2 regions of the Glaciimonas sp. GNP009 genome follow, and region 1 is predicted to be linked to the other one. Evidence: predicted binding sites of a transcription regulator. Region 1 holds the regulator's gene; the other holds the start of a gene.
What was found. The regulator LexA, encoded in region 1, represses DNA repair genes until DNA is damaged. The targets are predictions, from matches to a motif close to ACTGTATNNNNATACAGT.
Positions count from the first base shown of each region.

Region 2: recA (recombinase RecA) is a predicted target of LexA. The motif match lies at 3,258-3,275, and genes of this name have one in related genera.

Region 1 is NZ_JBTGUV010000004.1:4,778,939-4,790,776, reverse strand. It holds gene ACXX82_RS22060 (aldo/keto reductase) at 1-995, opposite strand, end outside; gene ACXX82_RS22055 (tautomerase family protein) at 1,494-1,949, shown strand; gene ACXX82_RS22050 (inorganic phosphate transporter) at 2,239-3,249, opposite strand; gene ACXX82_RS22045 (DUF47 domain-containing protein) at 3,382-4,008, opposite strand; gene ACXX82_RS22040 (replicative DNA helicase) at 4,139-5,524, opposite strand; gene rplI (50S ribosomal protein L9) at 5,650-6,102, opposite strand; gene rpsR (30S ribosomal protein S18) at 6,129-6,413, opposite strand; gene priB (primosomal replication protein N) at 6,435-6,749, opposite strand; gene rpsF (30S ribosomal protein S6) at 6,802-7,194, opposite strand; gene lexA (transcriptional repressor LexA) at 7,470-8,144, shown strand; gene ACXX82_RS22010 (RNA methyltransferase) at 8,364-9,143, opposite strand; gene ACXX82_RS22005 (inositol monophosphatase family protein) at 9,476-10,279, shown strand; gene ACXX82_RS22000 (DEAD/DEAH box helicase) at 10,816-11,838, shown strand, end outside.
Region 2 is NZ_JBTGUV010000004.1:1,631,416-1,638,286, forward strand. It holds gene sucC (ADP-forming succinate--CoA ligase subunit beta) at 1-239, opposite strand, end outside; gene ACXX82_RS08150 (DUF2889 domain-containing protein) at 310-942, opposite strand; gene recX (recombination regulator RecX) at 1,313-1,804, opposite strand; gene recA (recombinase RecA) at 2,086-3,210, opposite strand; gene ACXX82_RS08165 (helix-turn-helix domain-containing protein) at 3,540-4,115, opposite strand; gene kbl (glycine C-acetyltransferase) at 4,511-5,719, shown strand; gene ACXX82_RS08175 (NAD-dependent epimerase/dehydratase family protein) at 5,733-6,680, shown strand; gene ACXX82_RS08180 (M81 family metallopeptidase) at 6,832-6,871, opposite strand, start outside.

The DNA of each region.
Region 1 (11,838 bases):
TCACGTTGGTGCCATACTGGATATACTGGTGCCACATCACTGGCAAGATCCAGCAAGGCGACTTGTTCGACACTTAACTGCCAGCCAGTAGCGCCGATATTCTCAATCAGCTGTTTCTCGTCACGCGCGCCGATGATGACACTGGACACGGTCTCTCTTTGTAGTAGCCAGTTCAGCGCTATCTGTGGAATTGTCTTGCCGGACTCTTCGGCAATGGTATCGAGCGCATCAACGATACGAAAAAGCCGCTCCTCTTCGAAATGTGGCCCCGTCCCGGCAATGTCGTGCGCACGAGTGCCAGGCTTGGCAGGTTGATTGCGGCGTATCTTGCCGGTCAGCTTCCCCCAACCCAATGGGCTCCAAATCAGCGCACCGACCCCTTGATCCACGCCCAGCGGCATTAGCTCCCACTCATAGTCACGATTGAGCAGTGAGTAATAAACCTGATGCGCAACGTGCCGCGGATAGCCATAGCGCTCAGACACGGCGAGAGATTTCATCAGGTGCCAGCCAGAAAAATTCGATCCACCGATATAGCGTACCTTGCCCGATCGGACTAGCTGATCCAAGGTTGCCATGGTCTCTTCTACTGGCGTATTGTTATCTTGACCGTGTAACTGAAGAAGATCGATGTGATCCGTACCGAGGCGTTTCAATGAATTCTCGACCGCTTCGACCAGATGCTGACGCGACGAACCGAAATCGTTTGCTCCATCACCCACCGGAAAGGTGGCCTTGGTTGAAATGAGCAAACGACTACGCTTACCCTTAATCGCTTCGCCCAATATCTGTTCGGACATACCATCTGAATATACGTCGGCGGTATCAAACATCGATACCCCGTGCTCCAGGCAAACGTCGATCAGGCGCGCCGCGCCGCTCGTATCCGTACTTCCCCATGCTTTAAAAAAATCATTGCTGCCACCAAAGGTTGCGGTGCCAAAGCTAAGTGCAGGCACACGCAGGCCTGATTTACCGAGTCGTCGATGTTCCATGTTGTTTTCCAATGTTCAAAATATACGGATTTATTTTATGATCAAAACAGACCATTTACCGCTAAGATTGCGGGTATGCGGCGATGTATTCGCCTTAGGAAAATATATCTTGTGTAACATCTTTGAATTGTAGCATCCTAGGAAAAATGATGAATTCGACGGCAACTGAATCGTTCTGCCACGGGGCAATCAGCACAGGCGGCGTTCGCCCTACGAAGTGATAGTTGTTCAGCTCTCGCAACAGCGAACTGATCTTGGAAAATTGCTCACCAAAACGAGGCTTGTGTGGAACCGGTGACACAATGTTACCCGAACCTTCTAATTGCTTTGACGATCTTATTGTGCCTCACATTTGACTGCCATTCCCTATAGCAACCAACTTATAAGGCCTGACCTATACTACGTTGTTGCCACACTGTCAGAGTCATCAATCATGGCTATTAGCGCTAAATACGATCTCATTATCCCGCAACATATATTTCTCAAAGGAGACGCATCATGCCAACCTATCAGGTCTATACATCCCATCATTGCCTCACCGTTCCCGTAAAAGCCAGCGTCGCCCGAGCAATCACCAGTGCCCACAGCGAAGTGACGGGAGCAGACAATTTCTTTGCACAAGTGATGTTCACTGAAAAAGCTGCGGAGGACTACTATCTTGGTGGCCGTCCGTTACAAGCCAATCATCTGTTCGTTCATGGCGTCATACGAGCTCGCAGCCTCGAGCTCAAAAAAGTACTTATAGAAAAATTGGTGAGCGAAATAGCCAATGCGGCGTCATTACATCAGCGATACATCTGGGTCTATTTATCAGATTTGCCACCAGATATGATGGTGGAGTTTGGTCATGTGCTTCCGCAGCCGGGGGAAGAAGCCGCATGGGCCAATATGCTCACGGTCGAGGACCGAGAATATATGCATAGTACAGACTATCTTGGACAGGATAACCCTTGATCAAAGATCACCAAGTTGCGTTGTTCTCGTCGATTTGACCGTAAAAATAATTTTTGAAATAACCACCTCGGCCGCACTGCAACCAGAAAAGCATCAACGCAATTTAACCTCGGTTTGATTATGCCCACATTTTATCCGTCATGCGTTCAACGGCATTCGAGTCTAAATTTACCTTTTGTCTGGATCAATACAGCTAAAATAATGTGTCTCTGTGAACGGAAGCGGGCCATGCAAATCTATCTGCATGGCCCGCTATATAGCTCTGTAACTTCACTCACTGATCATGGTTTTATAAAAATTGCTTACCGATCCACCAGGCAATTGCGGCAATAAATGCCGAGGCCGGAATCGTAAAAATCCAGGCCCAAACAATATTACTCGCAACACCCCATCGGACTGCCGACATTTTGCGCGACGCGCCAACGCCGACAATCGCACCGGTAATTGTGTGAGTAGTAGATACCGGCACACCCAAAATGGTCGCCATAAACAGAGTAATAGCACCGCCTGTTTCGGCACAAAACCCACCAACCGGCTTCAGCTTGGTGATTTTTTGTCCCATCGTTTTAACAATACGCCAGCCACCGAAAAGTGTTCCGAGACTAATAGCGCTATAACAAGATAAAATCACCCACCAAGGCGGCAATGAATCAGAGCCGTTTGAAACACCAGCCGCGATCAATAGCATCCAAATGACACCGATAGTTTTTTGTGCGTCATTACCGCCGTGACCGAGGCTATACATAGAAGCGGACACCAATTGCAAACGACGGAACCACTTATCGACCTTGCGTGGCGTTGAGCGTACAAAAATCCAGGACACCAGCACCATCATAATCGAGCCGAAAACAAATCCAAGCAACGGTGACAGAACAATAAAAGCGATAGTTTTAATGAGGCCAGAAGAAATCAACGCGCCCGTACCCGCTTTAGCTACTGCCGCACCAACCAAACCACCAATCAGCGCGTGCGACGACGACGAGGGAATTCCATAGTACCAAGTTAAAATATTCCAACAAATAGCGCCGATCAGTGCGCCGAACACAACGTAATGGTCGACCACTTCAGCGTGAATGGTGCCCTTTCCGACCGTGGCAGCGACATGTAGCTGGAAAACCGCGATCGCTACAAAGTTAAACACTGCGGCCATTGCGACAGCCTGTTGCGGCTTCAAAACACCTGTGGAGACCACCGTGGCGATAGCATTCGCGGCGTCATGAAAGCCGTTCATAAAGTCGAACACTAACGCCAGCGCAACAAGGAAAGCAAGAACGTAAATACTGATATGAAGAGTTTGCATGGAAAATTGAGTCGTTTTAAATACATCGAGGTGGCACGATAAGTATTGACACTTATTATCGTAGACGGCAGCTGAGTTAGCTGCCCCACCATGGCTCAGCACGTTATTTCAACCGTGCTGTGGCGAAAAACCTTAGGCGTTTTCTACGATGATGCCTTCAATGATGTTGGCGACGTCTTCACAACGATCCGTCACTGTTTCCAAAATTTCATAAATTGCTTTTAATTTAATCAACGTACGTACATCCGGTTCGTCGCGGAAAAGCTTTGACATCGCGGCACGCATGACATGATCCGCATCTGACTCGAGACGATCAATCTCTGCACAAATTTCCAGAATTTTTGTCGAGTTGTCCATGTTGTGTAGTAAAGCGACCGCTGACTTTACTTTTTCTGCACAAGCTAAACATAATTCTGCCAGGCGCTTTGCCTCGGGCGTAATTGCCTTAATATCGTAAAGCGAGATCGTCTGTGCTGCATCCTCTAATAAATCAAGGATGTCATCCATACGCGTGATCAGTTTATGGATATCGTCACGATCAATTGGCGTAATGAACGTCTTGTGCAGCATATCAATCGCTGCATAAGTAATCTTGTCGGCTTGTTTTTCGATGCTTTCAATGGCGTGGACCCGAATTTCCAGATCGTCGAAATTGGTCATCAATGCCACCATTTCTTTCGCACCCTTTACGCACAACTCGGCATGTTGGTTAAAGAGCTCAAAGAATTTGCCCTCGGTGGGCATCAATCGTGCAAACATATTTTCTCTCTCTTCTTCATTAAATCTGGATTAAATCTGTGCTGTAATACAAGGAACTCGTCAATCTAATGCCTGTTACCTGGCAGCAAAAATGATGCATCAATAAACATTACAACGTTATGCCAAGGCATTAGTCTCCACCCTGCGGAGCGGCAAGGCCACCGGCATAGTTCTCAAATTTTGTGTATTGTCCAAGAAACGTCAGTCTCAAGCTACCAATTGGTCCATTACGTTGTTTACCAACAATGATTTCCGCTGTACCTTTTTCCTGAGAGTCAGGGTTGTACACTTCATCACGATAAATAAACAAAATAACATCAGCATCCTGTTCAATCGCACCTGATTCACGCAAGTCTGACATGATCGGACGTTTATTTGGACGTTGCTCCAAGGAGCGATTCAACTGAGATAACGCGATCACCGGGCACTGTAATTCTTTCGCCAAGCCTTTTAAATTTCGTGATATTTCAGAAATTTCAGTAGCACGATTTTCACCTGCCGTATTCCCTGACATCAACTGCAAGTAATCGATGATGATCAATCCTAACTTACCGCACTGTCGAGATAACCGGCGCGCACGCGCCCGAAGTTCCATTGAGCTTAAGGCTGGCGTTTCATCAATATATAGCTGTGCATCATTCATTTTTTGGATTGCATGCGTCAAGCGTGGCCAATCCTCATCATTCAGTCGTCCCGTACGCAGACGATGCTGATCAAGTCGACCAACAGAGCCCAGCATACGCATCGCTAATTGCGTGCCGCCCATTTCCATAGAGAACACGGCAACTGGCAGTCCACTCTCTATAGCGACAGTCTCACCAATATTGATAGAAAACGCCGTTTTTCCCATCGATGGGCGGCCAGCAACAATAATAAGGTCGCCAGGCTGCAAGCCAGATGTCATTTTATCAAGATCAGCAAAGCCGGTTGGTACCCCGGTAATTTCGCTTTGATTGTCGCGGCTATATAGTTCGTCAATGCGCTCGACAACCTGAGTCAATAAAGGTTGGATTTCTTGAAAACCTTGTGCGCCACGCGAACCCTCTTCGGCAATAGCAAAAATCTTCGACTCAGCCTCATCCAGCATCTGCTTCACTTCTTTGCCCTGCGGACTGAAAGCCTGGCCCGATATTTCATCTGCCACTGTAATCAACTTACGCAAGATGCCACGGTCGCGCACAATTTCGGCATAGCGGCGAATATTAGCGGCCGAGGGCGTATTTTGAGCCAGCGCATTGAGATAAGTCAAACCGCCGACCTCCTCTGCCTTGCCGGTACTACCAAGCGACTCAAATACGGTAATGACATCCGCTGGTCTGGAGTTATTGATCAACTTGACGATATGTTGAAAAATAATGCGATGGTCGTACCGATAGAAGTCGTCTGCACGAACGAAATCGGCGATTCTATCCCAAGAGGCATTATCGAGAAGCAACCCGCCCAAAACGGATTGCTCCGCTTCGATTGAATGGGGTGGTACGCGTAGTGAATCTAACTGTGGATCTGAAGGTGGCATGGCGCGAATTATACCTGCTTACAAGTTTAGCTCTGTTGCAGTAAACCAAAAAAAGGACAATAAAAAAGCCGGGAGAACCCGGCTTTTTAACATTTCAACAAATACTCGTAGCGCACTCAATCAAATTAAGCGTGCTCGCCGATCACAGCAACAGTCACATCAACCAGGACGTCAGTGTGCAAAGATACAGCAACGGCGTGGTCGCCAACGATCTTCAAAGGACCGACTGGCAAACGCACTTGCGATTTTTCAACAGCAAAACCTTGCTTGGTCAACGCTTCAGCGATATCAGCATTGGTAACAGAACCGAACAAACGGCCATCAACACCTGATTTTTGCGAAATCTTCACGGTCAAACCGTTCAATTTTTCGCCTTGCGCTTGGGCGGCTGCCAATTTAGCAGCTGCAGTTTTTTCCAACTCTGCGCGTTTAACTTCAAATTCAGCAATTGCTGAAGTTGTAGCACGGCGAGCAAGACGTTGTGGAATTAGAAAGTTACGTGCATAACCATCTTTTACACGAACGACTTCACCAAGATTGCCGACATTAACGACTTTTTCTAACAGAATAATTTGCATGTTTTTCTCCTATTTCAAGTCGTCAATTAAACGTTGTGCAGATCGGTGTAAGGCAACAACGCAAGGAAACGCGCGCGTTTGATCGCGGTGTCAACTTGACGTTGGTAAATTGCCTTAGTACCTGTCAGGCGTGCTGGCATAATTTTGCCATTTTCCTGAACAAAATCTTTCAACGTATCGACGTCTTTGTAATCAACGCTAGCAACGTGTGCTGCTGTGAAACGACAAAACTTTTTACGCTTGAACAGCGGGTTTTGTTGTTGACGCTTGTTTTTCAGTTTGCTTTTATCGAACTTTTTACCGAATGCCATTTGAGGCTCCTGTATAAATAATTAGGCCGCAGTTTCAGCTGCAGCAAATTCAGTGATGTGAAATACCAGACTTTTACCGTTGCGACTCTTGCGTGCCAAAAATCCTGTGAACCAGTACTGACCACCCAATACCGTCTGATTGAATCGCCCCGATATCTCGCCTATGGCAAGAGCGGCAATTTCGAACTCAACCTGACGTTGGATACCCGCTTCATGTGGTGACGAACGACTCAGCAATATTGCTGAAACGATCGGGATACCCGCTGGCGTATAACGCAATACTTCGCGCTCTGCGATTTCGGCAACCAATTGAAGCGCGTTGTTGAGTTGATTCACTCCGGTCTATTTGGAAAATGGTGACGCAATGAATGCAAGTTAATCGGCAAAATTAGGCGGCTGCCGGGGCTGATGCTGGCGCAGCTGGTGCTTCAGTACGATGGCTTTTAGCAGCATCTTCCTTTTGCACAGCCTTCATCATTGGCGATGGGCCAGTTTCAGCTTTTTTCAGCTTGACCGTCAGGTGACGCAAAACAGCATCATTGAACTTAAAGCCAGTTTCGATTTCGGTCAGTGTTTCGCTGTCGCATTCGATGTTCAAGCAAACATAGTGTGCTTTTGCCAATTTTTGGATCAGGTAAGCCAATTGACGGCGACCCCAATCTTCAACGCGATGAACGATACCGCCACGTGTAGTGACAATACCCTTATAGCGTTCGATCATTGCAGGCACTTGCTCGCTTTGATCCGGATGGACGATAAACACGATTTCATAATGACGCATGTAAGCTCCTTTTTGGACTGTTGAAAATAGCCCACCCCGGCGTCAAGACGAGTGTGGGAAGAGGAAAGTCGATAACTATACAGTGAAATCCTTCAAAACTCAATGCTCAATACACATGATCGTCATACAGACAAATAGATTGTCAAATTTACTTGCATTCAACTGAATACTGTACAAAAATACAGACTGTTTATATACACAGTTCGCCGGTAGCATAAATCGCAGCATGAACGCCATATTCTCGCACCAGCCCTTATTCGACAACCGCTATCAATATGATCAAATTAACTGCACGCCAACAACAAATACTTGATCTCATCAGGGATGCTATTGAGAACACGGGTTTCCCTCCGACTCGCGCTGAAATCGCATCCGAGTTAGGATTTCGCTCAGCCAATGCAGCTGAAGAGCATTTGCAGGCGCTTGCACGCAAAGGCGCCATCGAAATTTCTCCGGGGACGTCTCGCGGAATACGGCTTCTTGCAAAAGGCCCTAGCCCGACTAGTAAGCGCAATAATGATGACATCGGGCAGCAATTTACCTTACCCCATCCTGCATTAATGCAACTCAATCTTCCATTGGTGGGACGCGTGGCTGCCGGATCACCAATCCTGGCACAGGAACACGTTCAGGCACGATACAACATTGATCCTACCTTTTTTAGCGATAAACCGGATTACTTGCTGAAGGTACGCGGCATGTCTATGCGTGATGCCGGTATTCTTGATGGGGATCTACTAGCTGTCAAAAAAACGGAATCAGCGAGAAACGGTCAAATAGTCGTAGCACGACTGGGCGATGACGTCACCGTCAAGCGATACAAAAAAACTGGCTCTTCGATACAACTACTACCAGAAAATCCAGAATTTGAACCGATCATTGTCAGCGAAGATCAAGATGACTTTGCGTTAGAAGGCTTAGTGGTGGGATTAATGCGGAACTGGGGCTAATCCTTAAAAATGCAATTATCGGCTCGATCAGAGCTGATAATTGCAAGCGTATCAAGGCGCACTTTTTAATGAAGACGTAAGCTAATTAACCTAAATAGCGCATTTGAAAGCCCCTCTCAGGATGAAAAGCGGCATCTCTTAGCGTTAATCAAAACTACTCAAAAATTCCTTAATTACTTTTGAAGCAATAATTTTTAACACCCGGAAAAAATTTCTCCATCAATCAAGACGCCGCCGCTTAGTCAAAATCTGATTAGCGATACCGCGCAAAATATTCACCTCTTCAGTTTCCAACCCTGCGCGTGCAAACAAACGCTTCAGGCGTGGCATCAATTTTTTCGGATGTGCCGGATCGAGAAAATCGATTTCAATCAGTGCTTTTTCCAAATGGGCAAACATACCTTCAATCTCAATCAGATTAGCGGTATCGCCGTGAAATCCGATCTCGTCACTTGACTCACTCTCGCCAGGCGGTTGTTCAGCGCTAGCCGCGACCCGAAACTCATAAGCTAATACTTGCACCGCTTGCGATAAATTTAAGGAGGAATAATCGGGATTCGCCGGAATGTTAATTAATACATTACATTTCTCGACGATTTCATTCGGCAAACCATAGCGCTCGCTTCCAAATAATATTGCCCCAGTCAGGGTTTTATCTGTCGCTAGTTGCGCCGCCACCGCTCTTGGTGCCATCACAGGTGGAGAAAACTCGCGGAGGCGCGCACTTAGCGCAGCTGCATAATTGCACCCGATCAAGGCCTGTTCGACAGTCTCGACGATTCTGGCTGACGATAGAATATCTTGCGCACCGCTTGCTAATGCAATTGCCTCATCACGCTGTAAAACGTCCGGATAGCGGGGATTCACCAGGACCAGCTCGGAAAATCCCATTGTTTTAATAGCACGTGCAGCTGCGCCAACATTGCCGGGACTACTGGTATCAACCAGTACAAAGCGTAGGCGATTGAAAAGAGACGTGTTGGTTTTTGTCAGGTTCATTTAAAATAGCGTCATTCGCAGGTTAATTTTCAGGAAACGCTGATGTTTAGTGTCTTGGAGTATTAGCCGGGAGCCTGTCGGTCTGACCGGATCAAAGTGAAAAATGCACTGAACGAGGACAGATTTTGCCAGATTCGCAGCACCGATAGCCAGCTATTGGTCGAGAAACTGATGAAACATGACCTGACCAGATCATTTTTCAGCCGATTCCGCATAGCCCGTCAGGCCCTTGTTACCGTCAAGACGGCCTGCATCGCTCATTATTAATAATATAGGTTGGTTCTGTTCCCATTAGGCACAGTGCCGCCATTTTAACGGAACCGAATCCAGATATGCATCCTATGCTCAATACGGCCATCAAGGCCGCCCGTCGTGGTGCCGCAGTCATTTCGCGCGCCTCCTTCGATCTCGACCTGCTTCAGGTAGAAAAAAAAGCACATAACGATTTTGTCACTGAAGTTGATAAAAATGCCGAAGCGGCAATTATTGACATTTTGAAGAACGCCTATCCAGACCACGCCATATTGGCCGAAGAGTCCGGTGCGTCCGACAATCTACATGACGAAAACGAAAACGTCTGGATTATCGATCCAATCGATGGCACTACCAACTTCATCCATGGCTTTCCACAATACTGCGTGTCGATTGCGTTACAGCATCGTGGACAAATTACCCAAGCCGTCATCTATGACCCAACTCGTAATGATTTATTTACCGCTAGCAAGGGCGCTGGCGCTTACTTAAATGAAAAACGTATCCGTGTCAGCAAACGCACTCGCATTGCAGATGGCTTGATTGGAACCGGCTTTCCTTTCCGCGAGACCGAAGGGCCGGTCATGGACGAGTACATGAAAATGTTCCGCGTAATGACACAAAACTGCGCTGGTCTGCGCCGCCCCGGCTCGGCTGCGCTCGATCTGGCATACGTTGCAGCGGGTCGCCTGGATGGTTTTTTTGAAAAAGGTTTAAAACCGTGGGACATCGCGGCTGGTACTTTGCTGATTACGGAATCTGGCGGTATCGTCGGTAACTTTGTTGGGGATTCTGATTACCTCTACAAAGGCGACGTATTGGCTGGCAACCCTAAAATATTCGCACAATTGGTTAGTTTATTATCGCCATACGCAAAAAAGTAGAAAAAAACTGAATGGCATCCTATCCTAAAGATGAGGCCAGAATGTCACAAGGGAATAGGTTCAGGGATATCACTAAAGTGGCGTGATTTGAACCAACTGATCGACTCAAATGATCGACGCCTCTGACGGCATCATATGTTTTTATATGATGCCGTTTTCACATCAAAAGCGCCAAATGTTTTGTGATATTTAGCTGCCAATCACCGTGCGATGCGATGAAGGTCGATGGCAATTCAATCACTATTGAAAAACACTAACGATAAAAATTTCGCTACACTTTTAATGACTGAGAGAGAAATCCAAAAATTTCGAACGATGCCGCGCAAACGCGCGGTTTGTTGTTGTTCGCTGTTATACTTCTGCCTTATGCGGCCATTCACCAGTCAAGTGTCGCCGTAAGGGAGCGAGAAAAGTTTAGTTCAGAGGGCTTTTTAGCTGTCTCAACAATTGCTTGCTAGTTCCTGAATTCATTAATCCCGTTTGCCTGCGACTGGCGCCCGAGCGGCGACAGGCCGATATTCTTCTATTGAGCTTCCATGTTATTTTCTGAACTCGGCTTGTCCGATGCCATCGTTCGCGCTGTTACCGAGCACGGCTACACAACGCCTACTCCAATTCAAGCGCAAGCAATTCCTGCCGTGCTAGCTGGCGGAGATTTGCTTGCGGGCGCCCAAACCGGCACCGGAAAAACCGCTGGCTTCACCTTGCCCGTCCTGCACCGCCTGGCTACTTCGCCAACAAACCCGACTGGTTCCCATCGTCCAATTCGCGCACTGATTTTGACGCCGACTCGCGAACTCGCGGCACAAGTCGAAGAAAGCGTGCGTTTATACGGTAAATATTTGCCGTTAACTTCAGCGGTTATTTTTGGCGGTGTTGGCATTAATCCGCAAATCAAAATTTTGAAACATGGCGTTGATATCCTGGTGTGCACACCAGGCCGATTACTCGACCACATGCAACAAGGTACGGTTAATCTGACGCATGTTGAAATTTTGATCTTGGACGAAGCCGATCGTATGCTCGATATGGGTTTCATCCGCGACATTAAAAAAATTCTTGCCGTGCTACCGAAGAAACGTCAAAACTTATTGTTCTCCGCGACCTTCTCGGACGACATCAAGATATTGGCTGATAACTTGTTGAACTCACCAGCGATGATTGAAGTTGCCCGCCGCAACTCCACTGTCGAGGTCATCCAGCAAAAAATACATCCAGTTGATCGCGATAAAAAACATCCGTTACTAGCACATCTGATTAAGGCTCATTCTTGGCGCCAAGTGCTAGTGTTTACCCGCACTAAACATGGCGCAAACAAACTGGTCGAACAACTTGGTAAAGACGGCATCAGCGGTATGGCAATTCATGGCAACAAAAGCCAATCTGCACGCACCAAAGCACTCGCCGAATTTAAAGACGGTAGTTTGCAGGTGTTGGTCGCTACCGACATTGCAGCACGTGGAATTGATATCGATCAACTGCCGCACGTGGTTAATTATGATCTACCAAATGTTCCCGAAGATTACGTCCATCGCATCGGTCGCACCGGTCGTGCTGGC
Region 2 (6,871 bases), 3.2 Mb from region 1:
TATTCGCGAACTTGTTCAAGCGATTTAGCCACTTTCACGCCGCCGCCTTTACCGCGACCACCTGCATGAATTTGTGCCTTCACGACCCATACCGAACCGCCGAGAGTTTCAGCAGCTTTAACTGCCTCATCGACGCTCAGGCACGGAATACCGCGCGGTGTTGTTACCCCAAATTTACGGAGAATTTCTTTGCCCTGATACTCATGGATTTTCATGCGAGCTTCCCTTCTGACGCTGATTTAAATTAACTTGCTGGTTGGACTAGATAAATGCACTAAGAATTAAATTACAACAAAATCATTAACGACACTAACGGGGTTCGGACTGTATGTCCGGGGGCTTACTAACTGGCATGTTGGATTGTGTCTCAGGAATTTCTGGCCGCGCGGACGCCCACTTTGGATAAAATTGCGCGACAACCGCTCCATCCCTCCGCAGCGCGTAGCAACTTCCTACCTGAAATGGTTTTTTGTCTCCTGTACTCAACCGTGTAGGTGCCGTGCTGCCAACACTCGTTTCACCAGAAAACGCTTGAAGCGCAACAGTCGGCAATATTTGAGCAAGCTCAGTCAGATGAGTGCAAGCCAGCGCACCACCGACACGCTCTTTCAACGTATAGCGAAATCCTTTTAACAGATTCAGGCCAACTAATTGATTGTAGGCAGGGGAGACGGTATTGCAATGTCCGGGATAAGGCATGGCCTCAGAATGCACCGCGACCTCGGTAATGGTGTAGAGATTGTCTAGCGTTAAACGCAGCCATAAATCGTGCACAGCCTCGCCGGCTGGCAAAATTCCGTGCGGCAACTCAAGATCACTGGCTTTAATATCGGTAATGTGCGCGTCCAACTCCCATAAGCCATCGTCACGAATAAACGCGTCGACTTGTATGGTGCGCGTATGTGTCAGCGCCCTGCGAGAAGTAGGAGGTAATAGGGACATTTTTTTGGTCTGCTTTGCTTATCGCTACTACAGTTTCTATAGTAGCTGCCGCTCCTGCGGTTTGCAAAAAACCACAAAAGTGTAGCACAGATGTAGTGAATAGGTGAGTTTGTGTGCGTTGCAACAATCTCACAGTATGACCTAGTTACGGTAAATTTGCATGGCCGCCCGCGTATGGGCGATTTAAGCTCTTTAAATCACGTATATGAAAGAATGTGCGAGGATGTACAGGCATGTACAAGGATTGTACGAGGATCGTCGAAAATCCACTCTATTAGACGCATCAGACGTCTTCGGCATCATAAGAACCAAATTAGGTTAAGGCCCAAATTAGGACCGAACCGGTGGCAATAATATGTTGATGTCCGCCCTAAACAATCCCAACTTCATCAGATTCAACGGGCTCGAACGCATCGTCATCACCAACGCTGTTAATCGCAGCTTGCACCGCCCGATGAGAAAATCCGCGCTGCAATAAAAACCGCATCTGTTTGCCGCGTTCGATAGCATTAAGCGGTTGACGCCCAAATTTCCTCACCCACACTTCGCGGGCGCGGGCAAATTCGCCTTCTGCAAGCTGTGATTTAACCGCACTAATCGCATCGGCGGCGATACCGTGACTTTTTAATTCCATCACGATGCGGCTATTGCCATAACGTCCAGAGCGCCGATTAATAAGAGATTCGGAGAAGCGTTCTTGAGATAAAAATTTAGACTCCTCAAGCCAATCGAGCAAAACCTCTATGTCATCGCCCTCTTCGACGTAACGCGATAACTTACGCTTTAACTCGATACGGCTATGCTCACGCATCGATAAGTAACGAAGCGCCCTGCCCTTCAGACTGACTGTTGGTTTTGCCATTACTGGATGCGGGTCAGGTAACACGGCCCGCCTTATTAAAAAATATTTCCCAAAAACAAAACGTTACAAAACGTTGGGTTCGCTTTTACGACAGCACATTAAGTTTGCAGCGTCGCAACCTTGTTTAAAACGCAATCTTAAAAGCACATAAGGAGTCAGGAGAAAGCTATAACCTCACTTAACACTCATCACACTTATCACACTTATTTTGCACTCATCAAGAACAAAATAAAAATCGGACGAGGAGCCATGCGCCACCCGACCGATTCACTTTTCTTTGATTACTCTACTTTTGCGGCTAACGCTGCAGCTTCTTTGGCTGCTGCTTTTTCAGCGGCTTTTGCTGCTTTCTCAGCGGCTTTGTCGGTTTCTGTCGACACTGCGCCCTCTAGTAATGGTACGCCTAGTGATGCACGTACTTTGTTTTCGATTTCACGTGCCAGTTCTGGGCGCTCTTTCAGGTAGTTACGGGCGTTGTCTTTACCTTGACCAATACGCTCGCCGTTATAACTGTACCAGGCACCTGATTTTTCAACGATTTTGGCATCCGATCCAAGATCCAGAATTTCGCCTTCACGCGAAGTACCTGTACCGTACAGAATGTCGAAATGCGCTTCCTTAAACGGTGGTGCGATTTTGTTCTTCACAACTTTTACGCGTGTTTCGTTACCGATCACTTCGTCGCCTGATTTAATTGAGCCAGTACGACGAATATCCAGGCGGACCGAAGCGTAAAACTTCAGTGCGTTACCGCCGGTTGTTGTTTCCGGATTACCAAACATGACACCAATCTTCATCCGAATCTGGTTAATAAAAATCACCAGTGTATTCGTGCGATTAATGCTGCCAGTCAATTTACGCAATGCTTGTGACATCAGACGCGCTTGCAAGCCCGGCAAGGAATCGCCCATGTCGCCTTCGATTTCGGCGCGTGGCGTCAATGCGGCAACGGAATCGATAACAATCAGATCTACACCGCCGGAACGGACCAGCGCATCGGTAATTTCAAGCGCCTGTTCACCAGTATCCGGTTGTGAAATCAGCAGGTCTGCCAGATTGATCCCAAGCTTTTGAGCGTAACCGACGTCAAGCGCATGTTCTGCATCAATAAACGCACAGGTGCCGCCCAGCTTTTGCATTTCAGCAATGGTTTGCAGGGTCAGCGTGGTTTTACCGGATGATTCAGGGCCATAGATTTCGACCACACGACCGCGCGGCAATCCGCCAACGCCTAGCGCAATATCAAGACCTAATGAACCAGTGGAAACGACCTGGACCTCTTCGACCACGGCACCATCTTCCATGCGCATGATCGAACCCTTGCCGAATTGCTTTTCGATTTGTGCCAATGCTGCGGCAAGTGCCTTGCTTTTATCAGGATTTGCTGCGGATTTTTTATCGTCCATGGATTTTCTTTCGGCAAAAGGGGTGTAAGACTGTATTAATAAACAGTACTGTATAAAAAAACAGTGCGAATTGCAAGCGTTGTAAACTTAAAGTTAGATAATGTTGCAAACCAGCTGCAACCACTTTCTTTACCCGCATTGTAAACCCGTGTGGAATTTTGGTTGAAATCTTGATGCAAGAGGATACAAACTAACCGTCCTAGCAACGGGCTTGCCAACCCTGCCGACGCAGACAGTACGCCAGTACCGGGGCTAGCAGCGGCAAGGAAAGCAAAACGCGGCCAGGAGAGCAAAACGCCGCTTAGGCGATTTGCGTAAGCCCTCTGGATTTATCGGTGAATCACTACCAATAGAGCTCTCGCCTCGGTTTTTCCTGTGTTACGTATCACATGATTTTTGTCGGCGGGGTAGCGTGCAGTGCCACCAATTTTCAGCTTTTTCTTCACGCCATCCACGACGACCTCGACACCACCATTCAACAACGTTAAATGCTCCATCGTGCCAGGATCGTGCGGTGTGGAAACTAATGCCCCTTCCGGTGCCAACGTCAATTCGTACCATTCATATTTGCCGGCCAATTCCATCGGCCCGAGAATGCGCAGGACGTAACCAGCGTGAAGACCAGGCAAAGTAGGCGTTTCGTGCGGTTCCATGATGTGAATAGCTTCCCGTTCCGACGTTTCGGTAGCGAGCAATTCTTCTATACCAATACCTAAAGCGTTGGCCAATCGCCATGTCACCGCTATGGTCGGATTCGCTTTTTCACGTTCAATTTGCGACAGCATGGATTTAGACACGCCGGCCGCACGCGACAAATCGTCAAGCGTCAGACCGCGCTTAAGCCGTAGCCGTTGAAGCGTCGCGCCGACTTCGGGTGGTGTGTTGTGAGCAATAGGTGAATGCATAAATTTACTTGCTATGTTTAATGGCAGTCGTTAATATCCACTATATTGAATATTTGTTCGATATAGTGGATTCATATCTTTATATTGAACTTCATAGTAACAGATGCAACAGTCGATAATAGATCAAATAGGTCCCAATACCCCACTAGGTGTTAAGCGTAGGCCGACGCCGTTTGCTAAAGCGTTCCGCTACCGGATTTTACAGCCACATTTATGGTTACAAAATTGACAAAAGACATAAGACTCAAAACGATAAATGGGGCCGTCATTTGGCCTTGGGCAACCGCTCACAATACGAAAATGCACACGATCGCCGTACAAGTTTTAAGATAGATAGTGAACATTAAAACCGTGGGTATTAAAACCGTCTGCATAAAAAACGACAAGGAATTGAAATGACGCCGACATCCTCAAAAGCAAGCTTCTTCGCCAGTCTCGACACCAACCTGAACGCTCTGCGCGAGCAAGGACTTTATAAGCCGGAACGCGTTATCAATTCGCGTCAGGGCGCCGAAGTTGTCTGTGACGACGGCCGCACTCTAATCAATCTTTGTGCGAACAATTATCTCGGCCTCTCCGGCGAAGAAAAATTGGTTCAGGCGTCGATTGATGCCACCAAGCAATATGGTTACGGTTTATCCTCGGTACGCTTTATTTGCGGCACGCAAACCGTGCACAAGCAATTGGAGCAAGCCTTGTCTAGATTCCTCGGGATGGAAGACACGATCTTGTACGCGGCGGCATTTGATGCCAACGGCGGCTTGTTCGAGCCATTATTTGACGAGCAAGACGCGATCATCTCCGACACACTGAATCACGCATCAATCATTGATGGCATTCGTCTGTGCAAGGCCGCGCGTTTTCGGTACACCCATAACGACATGACCGATCTCGAAATTCAGTTGCAGGCGGCTGGCGACAAGCGTCATAAGGTCATTGTCACTGACGGTGTATTTTCGATGGATGGCACGATTGCACAGCTCGACAAAATCTGCGATCTGGCTGACAAATACGGCGCACTGGTGATGATCGATGAATGCCACGCGTCGGGCTTCATGGGTTCGACCGGACGCGGTACGCACGAGCATCATCATGTGATGGGTCGGATAGATATCATCACCGGAACGCTCGGTAAAGCACTCGGCGGTGCAATGGGTGGTTTTACCGCTGCACGGCGTGAAGTGATTGAAACATTGCGGCAAAAATCTCGCCCCTATTTGTTTTCCAACACGTTGGCACCATCCATAGCAGGGACCTCGTTGACGGTATTAAATATGCTTTCAAACTCGACCGAGTTACGTGATCGTTTGCAGGCAAACACGGAGCATTTCCGGCGCGAAATCACTCAGTTGGGCTTCACCATCAAACCGGGTACGCATCCGATTGTGCCGGTGATGCTATTCGATGCGCCGATAGCCCAACAATTTGCGCAACGCTTGTATGCATTGGGCATTCTGGTTACCGGCTTTTTCTATCCGGTCGTACCAATGGGCCAGGCGCGGGTGCGCGTACAAATGTCGGCCGCCCACAGCACGCAACAACTCGATCTGGCATTAGCAGCATTTGCGCAAGTCGGCCATGAGCTCGGCCTCTTGAAACATTAAGACGGAAAACAAAATGGAAAAGATTCTGGTCATTGGTGCTAACGGTCAAATTGGCAGCGAGTTAGTGGATGCGCTCGTAGAAAAACATGGTGCCGCCAATATCATCGCGGCCGATATCAGCCCTTCCAGTTCGTATGGCGCGGCTTGCTACGAGCGTCTCGACGTACTCAATAGCAATCTGCTTGCAGAAGTAATCAACCGTTATGAGATTACACAGGTCTACCAATTGGCCGCGATGTTATCGGTCACCGGCGAGCAAGCACCGTTGAAAGCATGGACATTAAATATCAATGGCTTACTCAACATTTTAGAACTGGCGCGGGAACGCAATCAGGTCGGTAAACCTTTACGGATATTTTGGCCATCCTCAATCGCCGCATTTGGGCCAAATACGCCAGCCATCAATACGCCGCAAATGACGATCATGGACCCAACCACCATTTACGGCATCAGTAAACAAGCCGGTGAAAGACTGTGCGAGTACTATTTCAGCAAGTTCGATATTGATGTCCGCAGCATCCGCTATCCGGGTATCATCAGCTTCAAATCGCCTCCCGGCGGGGGCACGACTGACTATGCAATCGCTATTTTTCATGCTGCCAAACGTGCTGAACAATATCAATGTTTTCTTTATCCGGAAACCACCTTGCCGATGATTTATATGCCCGATGCCATTCGGGCTACTATCGAACTGATGGAGGCACCAGCAGCGCAAGTGCGGATACGGTCGGCCTATAATGTGGCTGGATTGAGCTTCAACCCAGCGCAGTTAGCGCAAGCCATCAGGCAACAGTTGCCGCAGTTCGAGATCGTTTATCAACCGGATGATCGACAAGATATCGCCGACAGTTGGCCGCAGAGTCTGGACGATACGCAAGCACGCACCGACTGGAACTGGCATGCCGAAATTGGTCTGGATCAAATGGTGCGGGATATGCTAGAAAATATTCACGCAAAATAGTGAATGATGCATTAACCGGGACGATGAAGCGAATTGATGAATGCGCCTTTCAGTAAGCCGCTACTTCGCTTTACCGACATCCGTCACTGTCTTTATCACTCTTCTAGCATTGACTCGGCACTCTTCAGGACTTTTGCACCATGTAGTGCGTTCACTGCCAACGCGTATCCATATCCAGCGGATAAATCGGG